DNA from 3 places in the Massilia sp. Soil_C_3 genome. Region 2 is predicted to be linked to each of the others. Evidence: riboswitches for the same ligand, from Rfam matches in the RefSeq annotation. Region 2 holds a riboswitch; each other region holds the start of a gene.
What was found. A riboswitch is a leader RNA that binds a small molecule or an ion and turns the genes downstream of it on or off. The one in region 2 is predicted to bind cobalamin.
Positions count from the first base shown of each region.

Region 1: another riboswitch for cobalamin. It lies ahead of AC3A6F_RS04000 (TonB-dependent receptor family protein); the one in region 2 lies ahead of AC3A6F_RS21060 (cobaltochelatase subunit CobN).
Region 3: another riboswitch for cobalamin. It lies ahead of AC3A6F_RS25135 (TonB-dependent receptor domain-containing protein); the one in region 2 lies ahead of AC3A6F_RS21060 (cobaltochelatase subunit CobN).

Region 1 is NZ_JBDGJG010000002.1:230,247-237,301, reverse strand. It holds gene AC3A6F_RS04010 (thiol:disulfide interchange protein DsbA/DsbL) at 1-502, opposite strand, end outside; gene AC3A6F_RS04005 (cobalamin-binding protein) at 653-1,531, opposite strand; gene AC3A6F_RS04000 (TonB-dependent receptor family protein) at 1,536-3,497, opposite strand; cobalamin riboswitch at 3,566-3,805, opposite strand; gene AC3A6F_RS03995 (DODA-type extradiol aromatic ring-opening family dioxygenase) at 3,894-4,718, shown strand; gene ylqF (ribosome biogenesis GTPase YlqF) at 4,862-5,809, opposite strand; gene AC3A6F_RS03985 (hypothetical protein) at 6,094-7,055, opposite strand, start outside.
Region 2 is NZ_JBDGJG010000010.1:143,943-150,997, reverse strand. It holds gene AC3A6F_RS21075 (TonB-dependent receptor) at 1-406, opposite strand, end outside; gene AC3A6F_RS21070 (DUF2149 domain-containing protein) at 406-723, opposite strand; gene AC3A6F_RS21065 (MotA/TolQ/ExbB proton channel family protein) at 720-1,163, opposite strand; gene AC3A6F_RS21060 (cobaltochelatase subunit CobN) at 1,160-5,509, opposite strand; cobalamin riboswitch at 5,694-5,913, opposite strand; gene AC3A6F_RS21055 (ROK family transcriptional regulator) at 6,064-7,055, shown strand, end outside.
Region 3 is NZ_JBDGJG010000017.1:492-7,546, reverse strand. It holds gene AC3A6F_RS25155 (cobyrinic acid a,c-diamide synthase CobB) at 1-257, opposite strand, end outside; gene cobO (cob(I)yrinic acid a,c-diamide adenosyltransferase) at 251-877, opposite strand; gene AC3A6F_RS25145 (ABC transporter ATP-binding protein) at 874-1,653, opposite strand; gene AC3A6F_RS25140 (FecCD family ABC transporter permease) at 1,650-2,672, opposite strand; gene AC3A6F_RS25135 (TonB-dependent receptor domain-containing protein) at 2,733-4,586, opposite strand; cobalamin riboswitch at 4,652-4,883, opposite strand; gene AC3A6F_RS25130 (histidine phosphatase family protein) at 4,891-5,433, opposite strand; gene AC3A6F_RS25125 (adenosylcobinamide-GDP ribazoletransferase) at 5,433-6,215, opposite strand; gene cobT (nicotinate-nucleotide--dimethylbenzimidazole phosphoribosyltransferase) at 6,212-7,055, opposite strand, start outside.

The DNA.
Region 1 (7,055 bases), on a different contig from region 2:
ACGCTTCGGCGATCTGCGGCAGGCGCTTGAGCTTGGTCTGCACGCCGAACGAGTTCCACGCTTCGAGGAACTTGGCTTTGTCGAGGCCGTTCGAGGTGGCCCAGGCGATGATGTCGTCGTCCTTCGTCAGGCGCTTGCGCTCGACGTGCACGGCGCGGAACACGCGATGATGGTACTCCTCCAGCTTGCCCATGGCGTCGAGCGTCAGGAACAGGCGTGCCTCAGGATCGCTGGCGCCCTGGAACGGCAGCGGGATGCGGCGCATCACGATGTTGTCGCCCTGCTTTTTGACCCAGTTCACCAGGCTTGGTTCGAACGCATTGCACGCGCCGCAGTGGTAGGCAAAGAACTCGACCACTTCGACCTTCTTGCCCACGGTCTGGGTCGGCTGCGGGCTCGCGAGCACGGTGTATTCGGCGCCGACGCGTGGATCGGTTGGCGAAGCATTGGCGAAACCGGCAACCAGGGCGGCGGCAACGAGGGCGAAACGCAGGGTGCGCATAAAATCCTTCCAAAAGAATGAACGAACGACCGCGAGATTACCACTTTTTGCGGTTCCCCTGTCCCAGGAGCACGATTTTTTGCATTTGCTTACGGCTGAAACAAAGAGCGTGGTGACTTTCAATCTACGCCGGCGGCGTGAATAGTCAAGTCACCGGGGCCGGCGCCCGCGCGCCTGTTCGAGCATCGCGCACAACTGCGCCGCACCCTCGGCCGTACGCGGCCCCGCCCGGTTGGTCAAATCGCCATCGATCGTGAAGATATTGTCACGCCGGACAGCGGTCATGCCCTTGAACGTCTGCCACATCTTCCCGCCCGGATCGTCGGGCTTGGCGCGCCCGCCGACCAGGATGACTTCGGGATCGGCCTCGATCACCGCCTCGACGCCGACCTCGGGCGCGATCGTCTTCACCGCGCCGAACAGATTGCGGCCGCCGCACAGGCGCATCATGTCGCTGGCGATGTGGTCGTCATTGAGCGTGTAGAGCGGCCGCGGCCACACCTGGTAGAACACGCCTACCTGCGGCCGGCTGGCGTAGCGCGCCTCGAGCGCCGCGATCCGGTCGCCATAGTCGCGCGCCGCCGCCTGCGCCGCCGGTTCGGTGCCGAGCAGCCGGCCCAGGCGCAGCAGGCTGTCGCCGATCTGGACCAGCCGCCCCGGCTCGCTGTGGTAAACCGGGATCCCGAGCCGCTCCAGCTGCTCGACCTGGCGCGTCGGGTTGCCGCTGTGCCAGACCACGACCAGGTCGGGCTTGAGCGCCAGCACGCGCTCGAAGTCGAGCTTGTTATAACTGCCCACCTGGGGCAGCTTCTTGGCTGCCTCCGGGTAGTCGCTATAGTTGACGGCGCCGACCACGCGCGCCCCGCCGCCGGCCGCGTACAGCAGCTCGGTGACGTGCGGCGCCAGCGACACCACGCGCCGGGCCGGCTGCGCCAGCGTCACCGTGCGGCCGACGTCGTCAACCACCGTGACGCTGGCGCCGGCGAAGGCCGGCAGCACCGCCAGCACCAACCCGATCAGACGCTGCATGGCGTCAGAAATCGAAGCGCAGCGACAGTTTCAGTTGGCGGCCGTCGCTCGGATAGATGCCGTCACGGCAGCTGAAGGCCTGGCTGTAGTACTGGCGGTCGGCCAGGTTCAGGCCCGACACCGCCACTTCCCACGGGCCGAAGCGGCGCGCATAGCGGGCGTCGATCGTGGTGAACGATGGAATGCGGGTGCTGCAACCGTTGGTGAAGTCGTTGCCGTAGCGCTGGCTGTCGACCCACTGGGCGCCGATGTCGGCGGTCTGGCCGTCGCCCGGCGTCCAGGCCAGGCGTGCGGTGACGACGTGCTTCGGCACCAGCACCATCTCGCGGCCGGCGTTGGGGCCGTCGCGGAACTCGGCCTGCACGTATTGCCACGAGCCGGTCAGGCGCCAGGCGTCGGCGAAGGTCGCCTGCCCTTCCAGTTCCACACCCTGGCGGCGGGTCGGATCCAGGTTGGTGTTGGCGCCAAAGCCGATGGTCGGATCGTAGTAGATCTCGTTGGTCAGGCGGTGGCGGAACACGCGCGCAGTCGCTTTACGCGCCTCGGTGCCGGCGACCACGCCCAGCTCCAGGTCGCGCGAGGTTTGCGGCTCCAGCACGTCCAGGGTCGAACGGTAGGAGTTCTCGTCGATGTTGGCGATGCGATAGCTGCGGCCGGCCTTGGCGAACACGGTTACCTGCGGCATCACGTCGATGCTGCCTTCCACGGTCCAGGCGTTGAGCGACTGCTTGCGGTGCTCGCCAAGGACAGCCGGGAAAGCCAATGGGTCGCTGTAGTCCTTCTCGAAGCGTTCATGACGGCCGCCGACCGCCAGGCGGGCATTGTGCGGCGCGTGCCAAAGCAGTTCGTCGCGCAGGTAGAAGGCTTTCGAGTCCTGGCGCGCGGAGCCGGCCGAGAAATCGGAGGCGACGTCGCGCTCCCAGCGGATCAGGTCGATGCCGGTGACGAACTCGTTGCGCTTGTCGCCGAAATCAGCCGTGTGGCGCACGCGCGGCGAGAACTGGGTCTGCTCTGCCCCGTAGACCGACGTCGACGGCGCGCCGAAATCGTAGGTGGACGAGACTTCACGTTCGCGGTGCGACAGCTCGGCCGCCAGGTCGAACGCGCCGATGCGGTGCTCGACGAAGGCGGTCACGCGGTCGGTGTCGAGCGAGCCGTAATCCTTCGGCTTGTTGCTCTGGGTTGGAATGCTCAGGAATTGCGCTTCGTTCAGCGAACCTGGCAGGCGCGAGTCGGAACGCGAGCTTTCGAAACGCAGGCCGGCGCGGCCGTTAGGCGCATACGCATACTGCACGCCGCCACTGAAGCTGGTCTGTTCGTACTTGTTGTTGTCGCGGTAGTTATCGGTGCTGCGATCGGCCACTGCGGCGTCGAATGACCATGGACCGGCGCCGTGGGTGATCGAGGCGCGCAGGTCGCGGTGGTCGAAGCGGCCGGCTTCGGCGAACAGCGAACCGTGCGTACCGGCGCTGCCGCCGCGGCGGGTGACGATATTGATCACGCCGCCGGTCGCGCCGTCGCCGTACAGCACGCTGCTGCCGCCGCGCGTGATCTCGATGCGCTCGACCGTGTCCACGGGAATGGTCGACAGCACGGTGTGCGCCAGCTCGTTCTCGTTCAGGCGCACGCCGTCGACCAGCACCACCGTGTTCTGGGCGCTATTGGTGCCGAAGCCGCGCAGGTCGAGGCCGAAGTCGGACGAGCCGTCGAGGCTCTGGCGGCCGAACACGCCGCCGATCTTGCGGATCGCCGCATTGACGTCGGTGGCGCCGGCGCTGCGGATCTGCTCGGCGGTGATGACGGTGGCGCCGATCGGCGTGGCCTGGGCCGGGAAGCGCGGGCCGGTGATGAGGACCGATGGCAGGGAGGACTGCGCGCTGTCCTGGGCGGCGGCATAAGTCGTAAACAGGGCGAAGGCGCAAGCCAGTGCGAGTGGCGCGCGGCGCGGTGCAGCTGCAAAAATCATGATGAATGTGTTCTCGATAAAAGGCACCGGCCCGCGTCCCCGCAGGCCAGAGTCAACGGAAACGCCTGGCGCTTCCACCTGCTTTGGCCGGTATCCGGGCTGGCAAGCATGACGGCCTCACCTTCCTGCGCGGCATGCACAGTGGTTATCGAGACCGCCTGCCACGCTGCACATGCAGGCGTGGCGCTTGTTGACCGTTGCGGGGGCAGCACACTTCCATGACGGCGCGTGGCGCGGCCATGTCGTGTTTCCCGTTTAACTTCGCGCACCTGGGTGTGCGCGAGAGCACCAAAACGGGGCGATTATACCTTGACAAGGTGCGCCCCTGCCCGGCCGCCGGCAGCTTGCCGCGGGATCGGCTACCATCGTTGTTTTCGTGCTTCAAGAGGAGCGATGATGGCGCGCTTACTTACCTTGCCCACCTATTTCGTTTCGCACGGCGGCGGCCCCTGGCCCTGGATGCGCGAGCAGTACGGTTCGGCCTATGACCAGTTGGCCAATTCACTGGCCGCGCTGCGCGCAGAGGCGGGAGAAACGGTGCGCGCGGTGCTGGTCGTGACCGCCCACTGGGAGACGCCGCAGTTCATGGTGTCGTCGGGCACGGCGCCCGGCATGATCTACGACTATGGCGGCTTCCCGCCGCACACCTATCAGGTGAAGTACCCGGCGCCGGGCGAGCCGGCGCTGGCGCGGCGCGTGGCCGACCTGCTCGAGGCCGCGGGGCACCCCGCCACGCTGGACGCCGAACGCGGCTTCGACCATGGCACGTTCTCGATGCTGTACCCGGTCTATCCGGAAGCGCGCATGCCGGTGGTGCAGCTGTCGATCCGGCGCGACCTGGATCCGGCCACCCACCTGGCGGCGGGCCGCGCGCTGGCGCCGCTGCGCGACGAGGGCATTCTGATCATCGGCAGCGGGCTGTCTTATCACAACCTGCGCCAGTTCGGGCCGAACGGACGCGAGGCCTCCCAGGCCTTCGATGGCTGGCTGCAGCACGCGCTGCTCGAACTGGATCCGTCTCAACGCGAACAAGCCTTGCTGCGCTGGGACACGGCGCCGCAGGCACGGGCGGCGCATCCGCGCGAGGAACACCTGATTCCGCTGATGGTGGCATTGGGGGCGGCCGAACAGGAGGCAGCGGCCTGCGTTTATCATGAAGACGCGTTCATGGGGAATCTGGCGGTGTCGAGTTTCAGGTTCGGAGAGCCGCCGCAGGCTTGAAGAGTCCGCTGCCTCAAAACGTCGTACCCGCGAAGGCGGGTACCCAAGTTTGTGCGCGTTACGACAACGCAAGCAGTACTTAGGTACCCGCCTTCGCGGGTACGACGGAGGCTAACGCTGGAAACGCACGCCAGAGGCGAGCCTTACGTCCCGCGCTTGCCGCGCGCCGCTTCCTCGGCCTTGGCGGCGGCCTTCTCGGCCGCGATGCGGGCCTTTTCGGCCACCTCGGCCTCGTGCTGGGCCAGGCTGGCTGCACGCGACTCGGGCGTTTCGAGGCTGATGCGGCCCAGTGCGCCCTGGCGATAGTCCTGCAACAGGGTGTGTGCAGCTTTCTCGTAGTCGAAGTCGCCGCCGCGCACGCGGAAGCCACGGCGCTGCGCCACGCCCTCGACCACTGCCACGCCGTCCATGCCTTCGGTCTTGAAGCCGTAGCGTGCGGTCAGCAGCTGCGGGTAGCGTTGCAGCAGCAGTTCGCCCAGGTACTCGGCCACTTCTTCCTCGACCAGCGCATTGGTGCCGATCGCGTGGCTGGCGGCCAGCATCAGGCCGTCGCTGGCCATGGCGATCTTTGGCCACAGCATGCCGGGCGTGTCGACCAGCACCACGTTCTTGTTCAGGTACAGGCGCTGCTGGGTCTTGGTCACCGCCGGCTCGTCGCCCACCTTGGCAACGCGCTTTTTCAATAGCGCGTTCATCAGCGTCGATTTTCCGACGTTGGGAATGCCCATGATCATGATGCGCAGCGGCTTGGTCGGCACGCCGCGGTGCGGGGCCAGCGACAGCGCCAGCTCCGGGATGCGGGCGACGTCGGCCGGCTTTTTGGTCGTCATCGGATAGGCGGTCACGCCTTCCTGGGCGTCGTAATAGGCTTTCCAGGCGGCGGTCGCGTGCGGGTCGGCCAGGTCGATCTTGTTCAGGACCTTCAGGCAGGGGCGCTGGCGGAACTTGCGCAGCTGGTCCACCAGCGGGTTGCAGCTCGCCTCGGGCAGGCGCGCATCGAGGACCTCGATCACCAGATCGATGTTTTCCATCTGCTCGGCTGCTTCCTTCTTGGCCGCGTTCATGTGGCCAGGGAACCATTGTATCGACATGCTCAACTCTCTTAATCTTTCGTCCAAGGCGCTATTTTACGCTGAGCGTCGATACAAACGTAGCGGCGCCGCCACAAGGCCTCTTTCCATTGCACATACCGTTGAGCTATTGCAACACTGATGACATATTCCGCGCGCACACTGCTCTCTTGCCTGCACAAGACGGAGATGGGGATGCGCGTAAGGGAAAAACTGAAACGGTCGCTGGCGCGCTGGTATGGCGTGCTGATGCTGTGCTGCGCCATCGTGGTGTCGGCGATGGTCGAGCATCTGCCCCTGCTCCCTTACTGATCCAGCCTGCCCACCCCGCAGTCGGCCGGCGGCAGCGCCGCCTGCGGATCGAAGCGCGCCAGCCGCGCACGGGCCGCGGCGCGGTCCTTCGCGTACTCGGCCAGGTAGCGGCTGCGCTCCTCGCTCTGCCACTCGACATCCGGCACGCCGTCCAGCGAACGGGTGCGGCTGGCAAACACCTTGCCCTCCAGGCGCGGCAACAGCAGGCGGTCGGGGTCAAGATTCTCGCGCAGCAGATACCCCTCGACGTCGCGGAGCAGCAGCGGCAGGCGCGGCGCGCCGTCATGCATCAGCTTGCCGTGCACCTGGAGCCGTACCTGCTGCGCGCCCTGCCCCAGCACCTCGTTGAAGGTGGCTAGCGCGAACGGCCGGCCGGCCGCATCGTCGACGCGCCCCGTGACCACATAGCGTCCGGGCAGGCGCACGTCCAGCAGTAGCGCGAACTGCAACGCGCCACCGTCGACCGCCTCGCGCGGCCTGCCGCTCCAGCTGGCCGGCGACTGCGGCGAGTAGATAACGTCGAACAGCACGACACCTTCGCGACTGCCGGCCTGGTAGCGCACCTCGAGCCGGATGGTGCCGTGGAATCCGGCCAGCGCCGTCTGCGCGGGCGCCAGTGTCCCGCGCCACGCGCCGCCTTCGTCTGCGAACGGCACGGCGACCTGCGGCGCCGGACGGCTTTGCCCATACGTCATCCCATGGGCCAGCGCGCGCGTGACGACCAGCGGCAGTGGCTGGCCACTCGCGTCCAGCGCGCGCAGCGAGAAGCGGGCCTCTTCGCCTGCCGCCAGGTACACCCGCGTCTGCGCGGTCTGCAGCTGGACCTCGGAATGACTGTCTCCGCCCTCCGCCCGCATCGGATTGGTTTCGAGCAGCGGCTGGTTCGGGTATAGCTGGTCGGGATGGTGGCCGGCCGGGCGCGATTCGTGCGGATAGCGCGAATGCGCCAGGTAGC
Region 2 (7,055 bases):
AGGGATCGGCCGGATAGGTCGCGGTGGTGGAACCGACCAGCAGGTGCTGGCCGTTCTCCAGCATCGCGATCGAGTTGTTGCCGTTGAAGCCGCGCGCCGAATAGCTGATGCCGCTGCCGGGCGAGCTGCTGTCGGTCAGGCCAGTGGTGCGGGTCACCGCATCCTTGACCAGCAGGTCGCCACGCGCGGCGATGGTGGCGGCGCTCAGGCTCTCGGCGCTGGCTGGCAGGTCGAGCGCGCTGATGTCCAGGCGGCTGCCGGTGCTGTTCTGGCGGTCGAGCGCCAGGCCTTCGTCACCAGCCGCACCGCGAATCGTCACAGTGGGAAGGTCTTGTGCGAAGACGCTGGCAGCGCACAGCAGGGCGATGGCCGCGGCAAGCGGGCGGGCTTGGAAAATGGCGTTCATTATTTGTTCTTGGTCTGTGCAGGTTCGATCAGCATCAGCTGGCCGGTCTTGGGATCGCGGAATACCTCGCCGACGCGGTCATAGCCGCTGCCGTCCTGGGTCACGCCGCTGGCGGGCCGCTCGATCTGGCGGCCCTTCTCCACCGGCTGCGGGGTTTTCAGGCTCCCTTGCGTGCCGGCGATGGCGGCGATCAGGCCGCAGGCAAACACCAGCATCACGTCGACCAGGTTGACGAGGCTGGCGCGTGGGTCTTCGTCGCTCTGGTCGAAGCGCGCGTCGAGGTGGCGGTAGAGACGCAGTCTGCCGCGCCCACTCATGGCTGCGGCTCCATCGCGTCCAGCGTCTCTTCGTACCAGCGGCGGCGCAGCTTGCCGATCACCAGGCCGCCGATGCCGGCCACCAGGCCCAGCACGGTGGCGTCGAAGGCGACGGTGACGGCGCTGGCCAGCTTGGCGGGATCGCCTTCGCCCAGCGCCGCCAGGCCCGGTCCGAGCGGGATGATGGTGGCCATCAGGCCCAGCATTGGGGGGATACGCGCCAGCAGGTCGGCGCGCTCCAGGCGGTGGCGCGCAATGCGCTGCACCGCCTCGACATCGCCGCTGTCGCGCAACCTGGCCAGGCCGTGGAAGCGTTCGCCGACGGCGATGCCGGATTCGACCAATGCGATCGCACAGCCGGCCAGCAACGCCACCAGGGATGGCGCGAGCAGCCAGCTGACGGCGTCGTGCAGCCAGGCGTAAGAGAGGGTTTCGATCATGGATGACTCCTGAGAGGTTGAGGGAGATGCCGGCCGCGCCACAGGCCGAGCGAGAACAGGGCGAGGCAGGCGGCCAGGATGGCCAGCACCTGCACGATGCGCAAAGCAGGAGGCTGCGCGGGTTCGGGTTGCTGCTTCAGTTCATAGACACGCATTGGTTCAGGCAACAGCGCAGGCGCAGGTGGCGCCGGTTCGCTCGCTTCACCAGCGTCAGGCACTGCAGCTTGCTGCGCCGGGGCGGCGGCGGCAGGGACGGACGTGGCCACTGCCGGCAGCAGCTCGCCCCGCGCCTTGGCAAGCGTCACGCCGAGCTTTTGCGCATCCGCGCCATCCAGTTGCGGCGCGAGCCAGCCCCACATCGGGTGATCGGGCGCCGTATGGCCGCTACCCGGCAGACCGTTGGCCGCCACCAGGCGCGCCAGTTCGCCACCCATGCGGCGGATGGTCTCGGGATCGGTCTTCCAGAATCCTTTTTCGGCAGCCACCATGAACACCGCCAGCATGTGCGCCTTCACGTGCGCGTTGTGGCGCTGGCCCAGGAATTCGGGCAAGCCGAGCTGGTGCCGGTCGTCGAAGTAGACGGCCTTGACTTCGTCCCAGGCCCAGTTCTTGACCAGGTCGGGCCGCGTCACCTGCCAGCCCCACAGGTTCTCGATGAATTCCTGGCCCATGGTGCGCGCGCCGGAATAACCGTTGTCCATCAGCGGGCGCAGCCAGGCCGGGTTCAGGAAGCGTCCGCGCAGCTCGCCCAGCAAGGCGCTGGCGAGTGGCTCGACGTCGGCCTGGCCCGGCTGCGCATGCTGCAGGATCAGCGCGTCCGGCACGCGCCCGGTGCGCGTCTCGACCGCCAGCGACAGGCCGCCCAGATAGTCGAAGGCGTCGTTGTTGTCGAGCAGGCCGTACAGGTTGCTGGCGCGGCCGTGGTAGGTGCGGTGGATGCCGTCCAGCGCCACGTCGAAAGCGCGATGGCTCGAGGCGCCCTCGGCATCCAGGCCATAGGCATGGCCCATGCGGTTGCGGTAGGCGCGCCCGATCTCCTCGCGCTCGCGCCAGGCGCCGGAGCGCTCGGCCAGGCGGTTCACGCCAGTGCCGTAGGCGCCCGGCGCATCGCCGAACACGCGCAGCGCGGCCGCCTGCCCGGCTTCGCCCGCCGCCATGCCGCCCGCCGCCAGCGCGCGCTGGCGGGTCAGCCATTCGCGCGCCACGCGATTGCTCGTGGCCGGTTCGCTGCCCCACACAGCCCCTTCGATCGGCGCCAGCGCCGCCTGCAGGCCCTCGCGCAGCGATGGATCCTGCTCGACCAGCGCCTGCGCCGACGCCGCCAGCGCCAGCCGGCCGGCGCGGTCGATCAGGCGGATCAGGTTCGGGTACAGGTCGCGGAACAGGCCGGAAGTGGTGACCACCGCATCGCGCCGGACGGCGCCCGGTGTGAGTTTCACGTCGGTGACGATGCCGCGCGCATTCCACACCGGTTCGGCGCCCATCATCGCCAGCGCGAAGCCGACCATCACGCCTTCGTCGCGCACGGCGTCGGACGCCCACAGGATGATGCCTTCGCTGCCCTCGCCTACTTTGTCTCTTTCTGCGGCTTTCCCCGCCATCTGCAGGCCGAGGCCAAACCCCAGGCGGGTCGGCAGGATGTCGCCGTCGACCGCGTGGAAGTTGCGGCCCGTCGGCAGCGCCTCGGGCGAGCGCAGCGGATCGTTGCCCTTGCCCGGCTCGATGTAGCGGCCATCCAGGCCGGCCAGCAGCGCCGCCATCTCGCGCCGCGGCGAGTCGCGCAGCTTGTGCGCGACGTCGGGATCGTTGATGCCGCTCTTCTTCATCGAATCGAGCATCAGGTCGAGCGATTCGCGGCTCCATGGACGGCCGAACACGTGCAGGCCGTGGGGCATGAATTTCTCTTGCAGCTTGGTCAGATAGTGGCCGATCTCGTGCGCAAGCAGGTCGTCATCGGCGGCGTCGAAGCCGATGCCGCGCACCTCCAATACGTCGGACATCGACGCTTCGAGCTCGGCGCGCAGGTTCAGGGCCACGACGCGCTCGCGCATCAGTTGCGCGGCCTGGGTCTTGAGCGATTCGGACGACGCGGCTTCGAAACTCTCGACGATCTGGCGCAGCGACAGCAGCTCGTCGTACAGCGGCGTGGTCGCCAGCGGCGGCGTCAGGTGGTCGACGATGATGGCCAGGCCGCGGCGCTTGGCCTGCGTGCCTTCGCCGACGCCGTCGACGATATACGGGTAGATGCCCGGCAGGTCGCTCGCGATCAGGCTCGGATAGTCGTCGCTCGACAGGCCGACGGCCTTGCCCGGCATGAATTCATAGGTAGAGTGGCGGCCCACGTGCACTACGGCGTCGGCCTTGAAGCGGTCGCGGATCCAGTGATAAAAGCCCAGGAACTGGTGCGGCGGCGTGATGCTGGTGTTTGCGTGCAGCAGTTCCTCGTCCACTTCCCAGCCGCGCGGCGGCTGCGGGCCGATGAAGACGTTGCCGAACACCAGGCCCGGCACCAGCATCTTGCCGCCATCGACCATTACCCTGCCCGGCGCAGGGCCCCAGCCGCGCATGCCTTCGATGCCGTAGGCGATCAGGCGTCGATAAAGGGGAGCAAGCGACTGGCATGGACGTGGCTTGACGTCGTCCAGGCAGGCAAAGTAACCCTCTTCCAGCGCATGCAGGTCGCGCGTGGCCTGGACGCGTTGCGGATGGTCGACGCCCTCGACCAGGTGCAGCAGCTCCTCGATCACGGTCTCGGCCTGCTTGCGGCCCAGCGCGCGTTCGCCGGCCTTTTCGGCCGCCAGCACGTCGGCATGCAGGCGCCCCAGCAGGCCGTCCTGCATCTCGCCCCGCACCCGCGGCGACAGGGTCGCGAACCAGCGCGCGTAATCCTGCGCCGTGACGCCATTGACGGTGCCGGCCATCTCGCGCAGGGCGGCGCGGTCTTCCGGCAGGTTGACGCCGCGCGCCATGATCATGTCGAGTAGCGCCTCGGGCGAGGCCGGCAGCTCGCCGACCGTGTAGCCGGCGGCCTTGAGGGCATGCAGCATCTCGAACAGCGAGTCCGGCACATTGAGGTTGTCGGCGCCGATGTTCTGGCGGCCCGGCGGATGGTTGTAGTAGACCATCGCGACCTTCTTGTCGGCATTCGGTTTGGCGCGCAGCGCGAGCCATCGCGCCACGCGCCCCGACAGGCGGTCGACTTCGGCCGGCAGCAGTACTGGCGGGCGGTTCTCGATGCCGGTCTGGCGGTCGCGCTGGGGCTGGCCCAGGGCCGCCACCACCATTGGCTGGCTGATGCCCTGCAGCTCGGGCAGGGCCACGCGGTACTGGACCGAATCGGGCGGCAGGCCGTCGGGCGACAGCTGCCACTGCATCGCTGTGCGGTCCGACAGGCGGATCGCCTTGAACACCGGGATGTCCAGGCGCTTGAAGGCTTCGTCCACCGCCGCACGGCCCTCTGCGGCGCCAACCACGAAGTCCTGCAGCACCACCAGCGCCGCAGGCTTGGCCGGCGCGACCAGCTGCGGCAGGCGCTCGAGCGCTTCGCGCGAGGCGCCGCCCCAGCGTGTGAGCAGCTGCACGCAGGGCTGGCCGAGCTCCTCGATGCGGCGGCACAGCGCCGCGGGCACCACGCCATCCATATTCGCCAGGTCGAGCACGACCACGGTCGGCCGGTCCTGCAGGCCGAGTTTCGAGGCATTGCCCCAGGCGGCGGCGTCCTGCAGCTCGCGCTGTCCCGCGCGCAGGCGCAGGGTGGGCTCGGGCTGCGGAGCAGCCAGGGGCGTGCCTGGCGCGAGCAGGTGCCGCATCAGCTCCGTGGTGTTGTCGACGCCGCCCGCCTGCCACACGCGGCGCGCGGCCAGCCAGTGGCGGGCGGCGGGATCGGCCTCGGCCGCCTGCAACGCGGCCGGCGGCGGCGCCTCGCCCGCCAGCTGGCGCAGCAGCTCGGGCGAGAAGCCGGCAAGGCTGCCGTTACGCGAGCGCGTCATGAGGTTCAGGGTCGCCTCGCCGTTCAGCGCCAGCACCGCGGTGTCCGGCCTGGCGTGCCGCGCCAGAGCATCCTTCATGCGGCGCGCCGGGTCGCCGAACAGCGATACCGCCAGGATGCTGTCGGCGCCGGCGATCCACTTTGCCACGTCGCGCTCACTGGCCGCCATCAGCTGGGCCGGGGTACGCAGCAGGATGCGGTCTTGCGGATGGCTGGCCAGGTGGCGGTGAGCGGCCTCGATGGCGCCCGGCGCGGCGCGCTCGGTGACCACGGCGAACAGGGTCGCGGCGCTGCTGGAAGCGCAGGCGAGCAGGAACGCCAATGCGGCGCAGATGCGGACAAGGAAAAGCGTGTTCATGTGAACGTCGACCTTTTAGCTGCGCGCCAAAGCGCGCATGACAACAGGCAGCCGCCATCCTTCCGCGATGAACAGGGACGCGTGCGCGCACGCCACGAGGGCGCACGACCGCATAGGCGAATAGCACGAGCAGCAAAAGAAGGAACAGCGAACAACCAACAGGCACGCCCTCACCCCGGGACGTACGAATGCATCGTGGATGGCCGGTCTTCTGGCTCGCCGTCTTCCTTCCCCGGTCCTGCCTTCCCGTGCACAGGGCACAGTGGCGTTCGATCGGAGTCGTCAGGCTTACAGCAGCGGGGGCTGCGCCGGACTGGCGCGCGATGGCTATCGCGCACGTCACCGGCTTCCCGTTTCACCTCCCTGCAGACGAGCAGGAAGGCACCATTCACTTGATTGGGCGCGATTCTACCGCCAAGTTCGACCAGTTGTCACCGCATTATTTTTCTTCCGCAATCGAGATTGCCCTGAAAAATAAATCGCACGGGTTTATTTACCGGGAATGGATTTATACTGGCGGCTTCCAGCCGTCCCTCCCCTTGAACGCCCGCGCCATGCCGCCCGATAACGCACCGCCTACCGCCTTTGATCCCGCCACCATGCCGCTGCTGCGCAGCGTCGGCTCGAACCAGGTCGGCATGCGCGAGTACAACGAGCGGGTCGTGCTACAGGCGATCCGCACCCATGGCAGCCTGCCCAAGGCCGAAGTCGCGCGCCTGACCAAGCTCAGTACCCAAACCGCCTCGGTGATCATCAACCGCCTGCTGGACGAGCAACTGGTGGTCAAGCGCGACGCGGTGCGCGGCAAGGTCGGCCAGCCGTCGCAGCCGATCGCCCTGAATCCGGAAGGCGCGTTCTCGATCGGGATCCAGATCGGCCGGCGCGCGCTGGACGTGGTCCTGCTCGATTTCACGGGCGCGCTGCGCTGGCAGTCGTCGACGCCCTACGCCAGCCCCGAGGTGGAACAGGTGTTCGCCGCCATCGACGCGAGGCTGCGCGAGGTGGACGACTTCCTCGGCCCGGAACTGGCGCCTCGCCTGACCGGCATCGGCCTGGCCGCCCCGCTCACACTGGGCACCTGGCACGGCCTGGAGAGCCTGTTGCCGCAAGAGGCAAAAGCCTGGCGCCGGGTCGACGTGCGCGTGCGCCTGCAGGCCATGACGCCGCTGCGCGTCGACTTCGCCAAGGACACGATCGCAGCCTGCGTGGCCGAACTGGTGGCCGGCCGCGGACGCAAGCTGAAAAGCTATCTGTACGTGTTCGTCGACACCCTGGTCGGCGGCGGCCTGGTGATCGACGGCGAGCCGCACAGCGGCCAGTTCGGCAATGCCGGCGCGATCGGTTCGATGCCCCTGGGCCTGGCCGGCACGGACGAACGCGGCGTGGCGCCGCAGCTGCTCGGCGCGGCTTCGCTGGTGCGGCTGGAAGAGATGCATGCCCAGGCCGGCCTGGAACTGCTGGCGTTCGGCGACGAACGCCTGTTGAGCGGGCCATGGGAAGCCGTGACCCGGCAATGGATCGAGGAAGCCGCCAATGCGATCACCTT
Region 3 (7,055 bases), on a different contig from region 2:
GCGTCCGCCTCATGCGCGGCGTCGGCCAGGCGCTGGCGGCAGGCATCGACGCCCACCATCCACAGGTCGAGGTTGTGGACCGGCGCGCCGCAGGCGCGTTCGAGCAGCATCGGGTCGATGAAGTCGGGGCCGCACTTGAATACCCGCACGCGCTTGCCCATGCGGACCAGCCGCCGCGCCAGCGCGGCCGTCACCGTCGTCTTGCCCTGGCCGGACGACATCGCCGCCACCAGGGCAATACGGGCGCCCGTCACCATTCGGTCCCCGCCTGGGCAGCGATGCCCGACTTGAAAGCGTGCTTGACCACGTTCATCTCGGTGACGGTATCGGCCACCGCGATCAGTTCCGGTGGCGCGCCGCGGCCGGTGATCACCACGTGCTGCATCACCGGACGGTCGAGCAGGTCGGCGATCACGGTGTGTACGTCGAGGTACTTGTATTTCAGGGCGATGTTCAGTTCATCCAGCACCACCATGCCGATCGCGGGATCGGACAGGAACTGCTTTGCCAGCGCCCAGGCTTCTTCGGCCTTGGCGATGTCGCGTTCGCGGCTTTGCGTTTCCCAGGTATAGCCTTCGCCCATCGCATGGAAGCTCACTTCGTCGGGAAAGCGGCGCAGGAAGGTTTCTTCGCCGGTCGACAGGGCGCCCTTGATGAACTGGACCACGCCAACCTTCATGCCGTGGCCGAGCGCGCGCGCCACCATCCCGAACGCGCTCGAGCTCTTGCCCTTGCCGTTGCCGGTATTGACGATGACGATGCCGATTTCCTTGTCGGCCGAGGCGATCTTGGCGTCGATGACCGCCTTCTTGCGCTCCATGCGGGCGCGATGGCGCTCGTTCAGGGCGGCGGTCTGTTCTTGAGTCATGTCGGTCATGCGGAACCCTCCTTGGGGATGAAGATGCGGCGGCCTTCGTGTTCGATCATGTCGATCGGATGGCCAAGGTAGTCGCCCAGCAGCGCGGGGCGCATGATCTGGTCGTTGGCGCCGGCCGTCCAGCGGCCGTCACCCATCAGTAATAGTGCATGGGTAGAAATGCGACTGGCCAGGTTCAGGTCGTGGCCGATCATGACCACGGTGCGGTTCTGTTCGCGGCACAGGCGGGCCAGCAGGCCCATCACGCTCACCTGGTGCGCCAGGTCGAGCGCGTTGGCCGGCTCGTCGAGCAGCAGCAGCGGCGTCTGCTGCGCCAGCAGGGCGGCGATCGCCACGCGCTGGCGCTCGCCGCCGGACAGGGTGCGCACGTCGCGCGCGGCCAGGTCGTCCACTTCCATCGACGCCAGGGCCAGCAGGGCGGCTTGATGGTCGTCGCTGCCCTCCCAGTAGCGGTTGGCGTGGTAGGGGTGACGCGCCGACAGCACGCTCTCCAGCACCGTATAGGCAAACGCGTCGTGGCGCGACTGGGCCAGGAAGGCGCGCTCGCGCGCCAGTTCGGTCAGCGGCCAGTCCGCCACGGCGCGGCCGTTCACTTGCACCGATCCGCCGTTCGGCTGCTGCAGCCCGGCCAGCGTGCGCAGCAAGGTGCTCTTGCCGGCGCCGTTGCGGCCGATGATGCTCCAGCATTCGCCGGCGCGCGCGGTCCAGTCGAGGCCCCGCACCAGGGTGCGCTGGCCGATGGACAGCAGCAGGTCGTGGGTGGAGATTGAGTTCATTTGCGCAGGCGGTGCAGCTGGTAGAGGAAGACCGGCGCGCCGATCATTGCCGTGATGGCGCCGACCGGCAGCTGCTGCGGCGCGATGATGGTGCGCGCCAGCGTATCGCACAACACCAGGAAGGCGCCGCCGGCCAGCACCACGGCCGGGATCAGCACCCGGTGGTCGGGCCCGAAGGCGAAGCGGCAGGCATGCGGCACGATCAGGCCGACAAAGCCGATCGAGCCGGCGCTGGTGACCGCGCTCGCAGTGAGCAGCGCCGAGATAAAGAACAGGCCCTTGCGCAGCGCGCCGACGCGCACGCCCAGGGTCACCGCATTCTCTGCGTGCAGCGCGACCATATTCATGGCGCGCGCATTGCGCATGGCGAACAGCAGGCAACCGCCGAGTACCAGCCAGGGCAGCAGGCGAAGCGGCGCGCCGGCCAGGTCGCCGATCAGCCAGAAGATCATGCTGCGCAGGCGTCCCTCGGGCGCGATCGACAGCATCAGGGTGACCACCGAGCCGCACAGGGCCGAGACGATCACGCCGGTCAGCAGCAGCATCGAGGCGCCGGAGTCAAGCGCCTGGTCGCCGCGCAAGCCGCGCCGGGCCAGCAGGTAGAGCAGCATGGCCACGCCGATGGCGCCGGCCAGCGCGGCGATGTCGACCATCAGCGTGGAGGCCATCAGGAGCAGCGCCAGCAGGGCGCCGACCGAGGCGCCGGACGAGACGCCCAGCACATACGGGTCGGCCAGGGGATTGCGCAACAGCGCCTGCATCATGAGGCCGGCCAGGGCCAGCGCGCCGCCGGTCGCGAACGCCACCAGCGCGCGGCTGGCGCGCAGTTCGAGCAGCGAGGCGGAGAGCGAATCGGGCTGGCCGCCGGCGAGCTGGCGCAGGGCGTCGGGAATGTCGTCGAGCGGCACCCGGATCGATCCGGTCATGCCCGCGAACAGCAGGGTGGCAATGGAAAACGCCAGCATGGCGCCAACGATGAACGTGGCGCGCTGGCGTAGCGGCGGGACGGATGCTTGCATGCTGGCCCTGTCGATTGATCGGATGCCCGCGGCCTGGTTGCCGCGGGCAGGGGTTATAGCTTAACGGATGCCGTAGCGCAGGGCCGCAAACCAGGTGCGGCCGCTGGTGCCGTAGTTACGCGCGATCTCGTACTGCTTGTCGGCGACGTTATCCAGGCGCATCAGCAGCGACCAGTCGGGCGTGAACTGCCAGGTCGTGTGCAGGTTCAGCAGCCCGTAGCCGCCCAGGCGACGGTTGTTGGCGGCGTCATCGAAGCGTTCACCCGAGACGGTCAGTTCAACGCCGGTCTTGAGCGTGCCGATCGTGTAGTCGGCGCCGAAGTTGGCGTGCTTCTTCGCACGGCGCTGCAGTTGCTTGCCGGTGGTCTCGTCGTGCGGATCCTGCCAATCGAGGCTGGCGCGCAGGTCGACGCCCATCAGGCGGGTGCTGCCGGCCAGTGAGACGCCTTCGAGCAAGCCTTCGTTGACGTTGTAGGCGCAGCTTTTGTTGACGCCATCCGGGCATGGGGTGCTCGACACGATCATGTCGGTCAGGCGGTTGTGGAAGTACGTCGCGTCCAGCTGGTAGCCGTTGCCGTCGTAGCGCAGGCCCACTTCGCGGTTGCGGCCTTTTTCGGGTTTGTTGGTTTCCAGGCCGTAGCCGGGGAAGTACAGCTCGTTGAAGGTCGGAGCGCGGAAGCTCGTGCCGACGCTGGCGGTGGCGCGCAGGCCGTTGCCGAAGTCATAGCCGTAGCCAGCGGCGCCGGTGTTCTTGCTGCCGTAGACCGAGCGGTCGTGGCGCGCGCTGACGTCGACCAGGTGGGCGCCGCGCTTGGCCGAGTAGGCGGCCGCATACGAGTTGGTAATGCGCGAGCGCCCCATCGACGGCACTTCTTCCTTGCGGTGCGTGTACAGCAGCTGCAGCGTGTCGCGGCCGATGGCGATGTCGTTCTGCCAGCTGAACTCATCCTGCTGGGTATCGATCTGGCTGGCGCCGGATGGCGTCGCGTTGGTGAAGTTGCCCGACTTGTCTTCCGAGCGCGCGTACTGCAGCGTGCTGTGCCAGTTCGGCAGGACCTGGTTGCGCATGAAGACCGCGGCGGTGTTCAGGTCGTTGTCGCTGTGGACGTCGTAGTTGGCGGTGCCACTGTCGTACTGGCTGAACAGGCGGCTGACCAGGAACTGGGCGCCGATCTCGTGGCCTGGTGCGAGCGCCATCGTCACGCGGCCGTTGGCGTTGCGGCGGCGGTAGCCGTCTTCGTCCGGGTTGTAGCCCGAGGCGCCCGGGCGGGTGGACGAGAAGCCGTCCGAGTCCTCGTAGCCGGCGCCGAAGGCGTAGCTGATGGCGTTCGGGCCGCCGCTGCTGCCGTAGATGCCAGCATCGGCCTGGCGGGTGGCGTTGCTGCCCACGCCCACCGAACCGGTGACAACCGGGGCGCCTTCGCCCTTGCGGGTGAAGATCTGGATCACGCCGGCGACGGCGTCGGCGCCGTACAGGGTGCTGAGCGGTCCGTAGACGATCTCGATACGGTCGATGGCGCCCAGCGGGATGGCGTTCCAGCTGGCCGTGCCGGTGGTGGCCGAGCCGAAGCGCACGCCGTCGACCAGGACCACGGACTGGTTGGCGTTGGCGCCGCGGATGAAGACACTTGTGGTGGTGCCGGCCGCGCCGTTGCGCGAGATTTCGATGCCGCGCTGGCGGCGCAGGATGTCGGCCACCGAACCGGCGCCCGAGCGCGCGATTTCCTCGGCATCGATGACCGTGGTGTCGGCGATGACGTCGGCGGCACGCTGCGCGCTGCGGGTCGCGGTGACGACGACGGTGTCGGCGGTGGGGATGGCGTCAGGTGAAGGAGCGTCGGCGAAAGCGGCGGACGAGATGACGGCGAGGGCGAGCGAGACCGCGGCGGCTTGCCGGGTTACTGGAAAGTTCATGAACTGTTTCTTATCAAAGGCAACCAGCCGACGTCCCCGTAGGCCAGATTGAACGGCATCGCGCGAAGCGACGCCACCTTTTGGCCGGTATCCGGGCTGACAAGTATGGCCGTCCGACCTTCCCATGCATGCGCACAGTGGTATGAGGGGGCGGTTTGCCGCATGGCTCGTGGAGAGCATGCGGCACTTGCTTACCGTTGCGGGGGCAGCACACGTTGGCCCTTGATGGGGCTTCGTGTTTCCCGTTTAACTGCGACTGCGAACGCAGGCGCGAGCACCAAAACGCGCTCATTATAAGGCGTTGTCAGGTTTCCAGCATCATCACTTCGCCGTAGTCAATCCGGTGTGGCGCCTGGGCGGCGCGCAGCGCGGCATCGACCAGCTTGCCGCCGAGGTGCAGCGAGTGCATGAGGCGCATGGTGCCGGCGTGGCAAACGATGAGGGCCTGCGCATGCCCTTCGCGCCGGATGTCGGCATCGAAACCGGCCACGCGCGCGGCCACGTCCATCACGCTTTCGCCGCCGCCGGGACGGTAGTGCAGCAGGTCGGCGCTCCAGGCGTCGATCTCGCTGCGCGGGATGTCGTCCCAGCTACGCATTTCCCAGGCCCGGAAGTCCATCTCGGCCAGGCGCGCGTCGAAGGTTGGCGCTGGTGAGAGCCGCTGGGCCAGGACCGCGCTGCGTGCGAGTGGACTGGCGTAGACCGGCATCGCGCCGGGCAGCCCCTGGCTCGCCAATGTGGCCAGCACCCGTTCGACGTCGGCTTCGTTCGCCGCAAGGTCGCTGCGACCGTAGCAGTGCCCGGCCGGCACCTCGGGCCGCGGGTGGCGCACCAGGTAAATACGCATCAGTCCAGCGCGCCGTGTCCGAGCGTGGCGAGCACCGCGATATAGATGGCTACTTCTGCCAGCTGCTGCACGGCGCCGAGGCAATCGCCGGTATAGCCTTGCAAGCGCCGCGTGAATTTACGCGCGAGCCAGCAGGTTGCGCCAAGCGCCGCGACGGTCGCGGCGACGACGGCGGCCAGGTCGAGCAAGCCGAAGGCCAGCAGCGCGAGCGCGGGCAGCAGCACGGTGAGCGTGGCGATGCCGAATTCCCGGTCGCTCATGCGCACCGCCAGCGGCTTGGCCTTGCCCTCGGAGCGGGCGTATTCCATCTGCCAGATCAGGGATGTGGCGGCCAGTCGCGAGAGCGGATGAGCCAGCAACAGGGCGCCGATGGCGCTGGCTGGCGGCAGGCTGGCAAGCGCGGCCAACTTCGCGCCGAGCATGCACACGATGCCGATCGCGCCATAGGCGCCGACGCGCGAGTCCTTCATGATCTCTAGCGCGCGTTCCTTCGTCATGCCGCCGCCCAGGCCATCGCAGGTGTCGGCGAAGCCGTCTTCATGGAATGCGCCGGTAATGTAGATCGTGGCGGCGGTGGACAGCACGGCCGCCACCGCCGCCGGCAACCACTGCGCCGCCACCAGATACACCGCCGCACCGATGACGCCCACCACCACGCCGACCAGCGGGAAGTAGCGCGACGCGTGGTTCAACCAGGCCGGTTCGAAGCCCACCCAGCGCGGAATCGGCAGCCGCGTGAAGAACTGCAGCGCGATGAAGAACAGGCGCAGCTGGTGCGTCATGCCGAGCGTTCGCTCACTTGCGCCGAGGCGAAGGTGGCCATCTCGTTCAGGAAGTTGGCGGCGGCGTGCAGCAGGGGCAGGGCGAGCGCGCTGCCGGTGCCTTCGCCCAGGCGCAGGCCGAGGTCGAGCAGCGGGCGGGCGCCGAGCTCCTCGAGCAGCAGGGCATGGCCATGCTCGCCCGAGCAGTGCGAGAACACGCAGTAGTCGAGGATGTTCGGCTGCAGGCGCGCGGCGACCAGCAGCGCGCTGGTGACGATGAAGCCGTCGATCAGCAGCACCTTGCGCAGCTCAGCCGCCTTGAGCATGGCGCCGGCCATCATCGCGATCTCGAAGCCGCCGAAGGTGGCCAGCACCTCGAGCGGCTGCACGGCATGGGCGTGACGGGCCACGCTTGCCGCGACGACGTCGGCCTTGTGGCGAATGCCGTCCAGCGTGAGGCCGGTGCCGGCGCCGACGCAGCGCGCCAGGGGCTGTCCGGTCAGCGTGTGCATGAGGGCCGCGGCGGACGTCGTATTACCGATGCCCATCTCGCCGAAGCCGACCACGGTGCCGGGCAGGTCGCGCGCCAAGGCCATGCCGTGTTCGAGCGCCGTCGCGCATTCCTGCGCCGTCATGGCGGGTTCGATCGCGAAGTTGCGGGTGCCATTGGCGACCTTGCGATGCACGAGGCCCGCGCGGTCACCGAAATCGTGGTTCACGCCGGCGTCGACCACGTGCAGTGCGCAGCCGTTCTGGCGCGCGAACACATTGATGGCGGCGCCGTTGCCCAGGAAGTTCTCGACCATCTGCCAGGTGACGTCTTGCGGGAAGGCGGAGATCCCTTCGGCCACGACGCCGTGG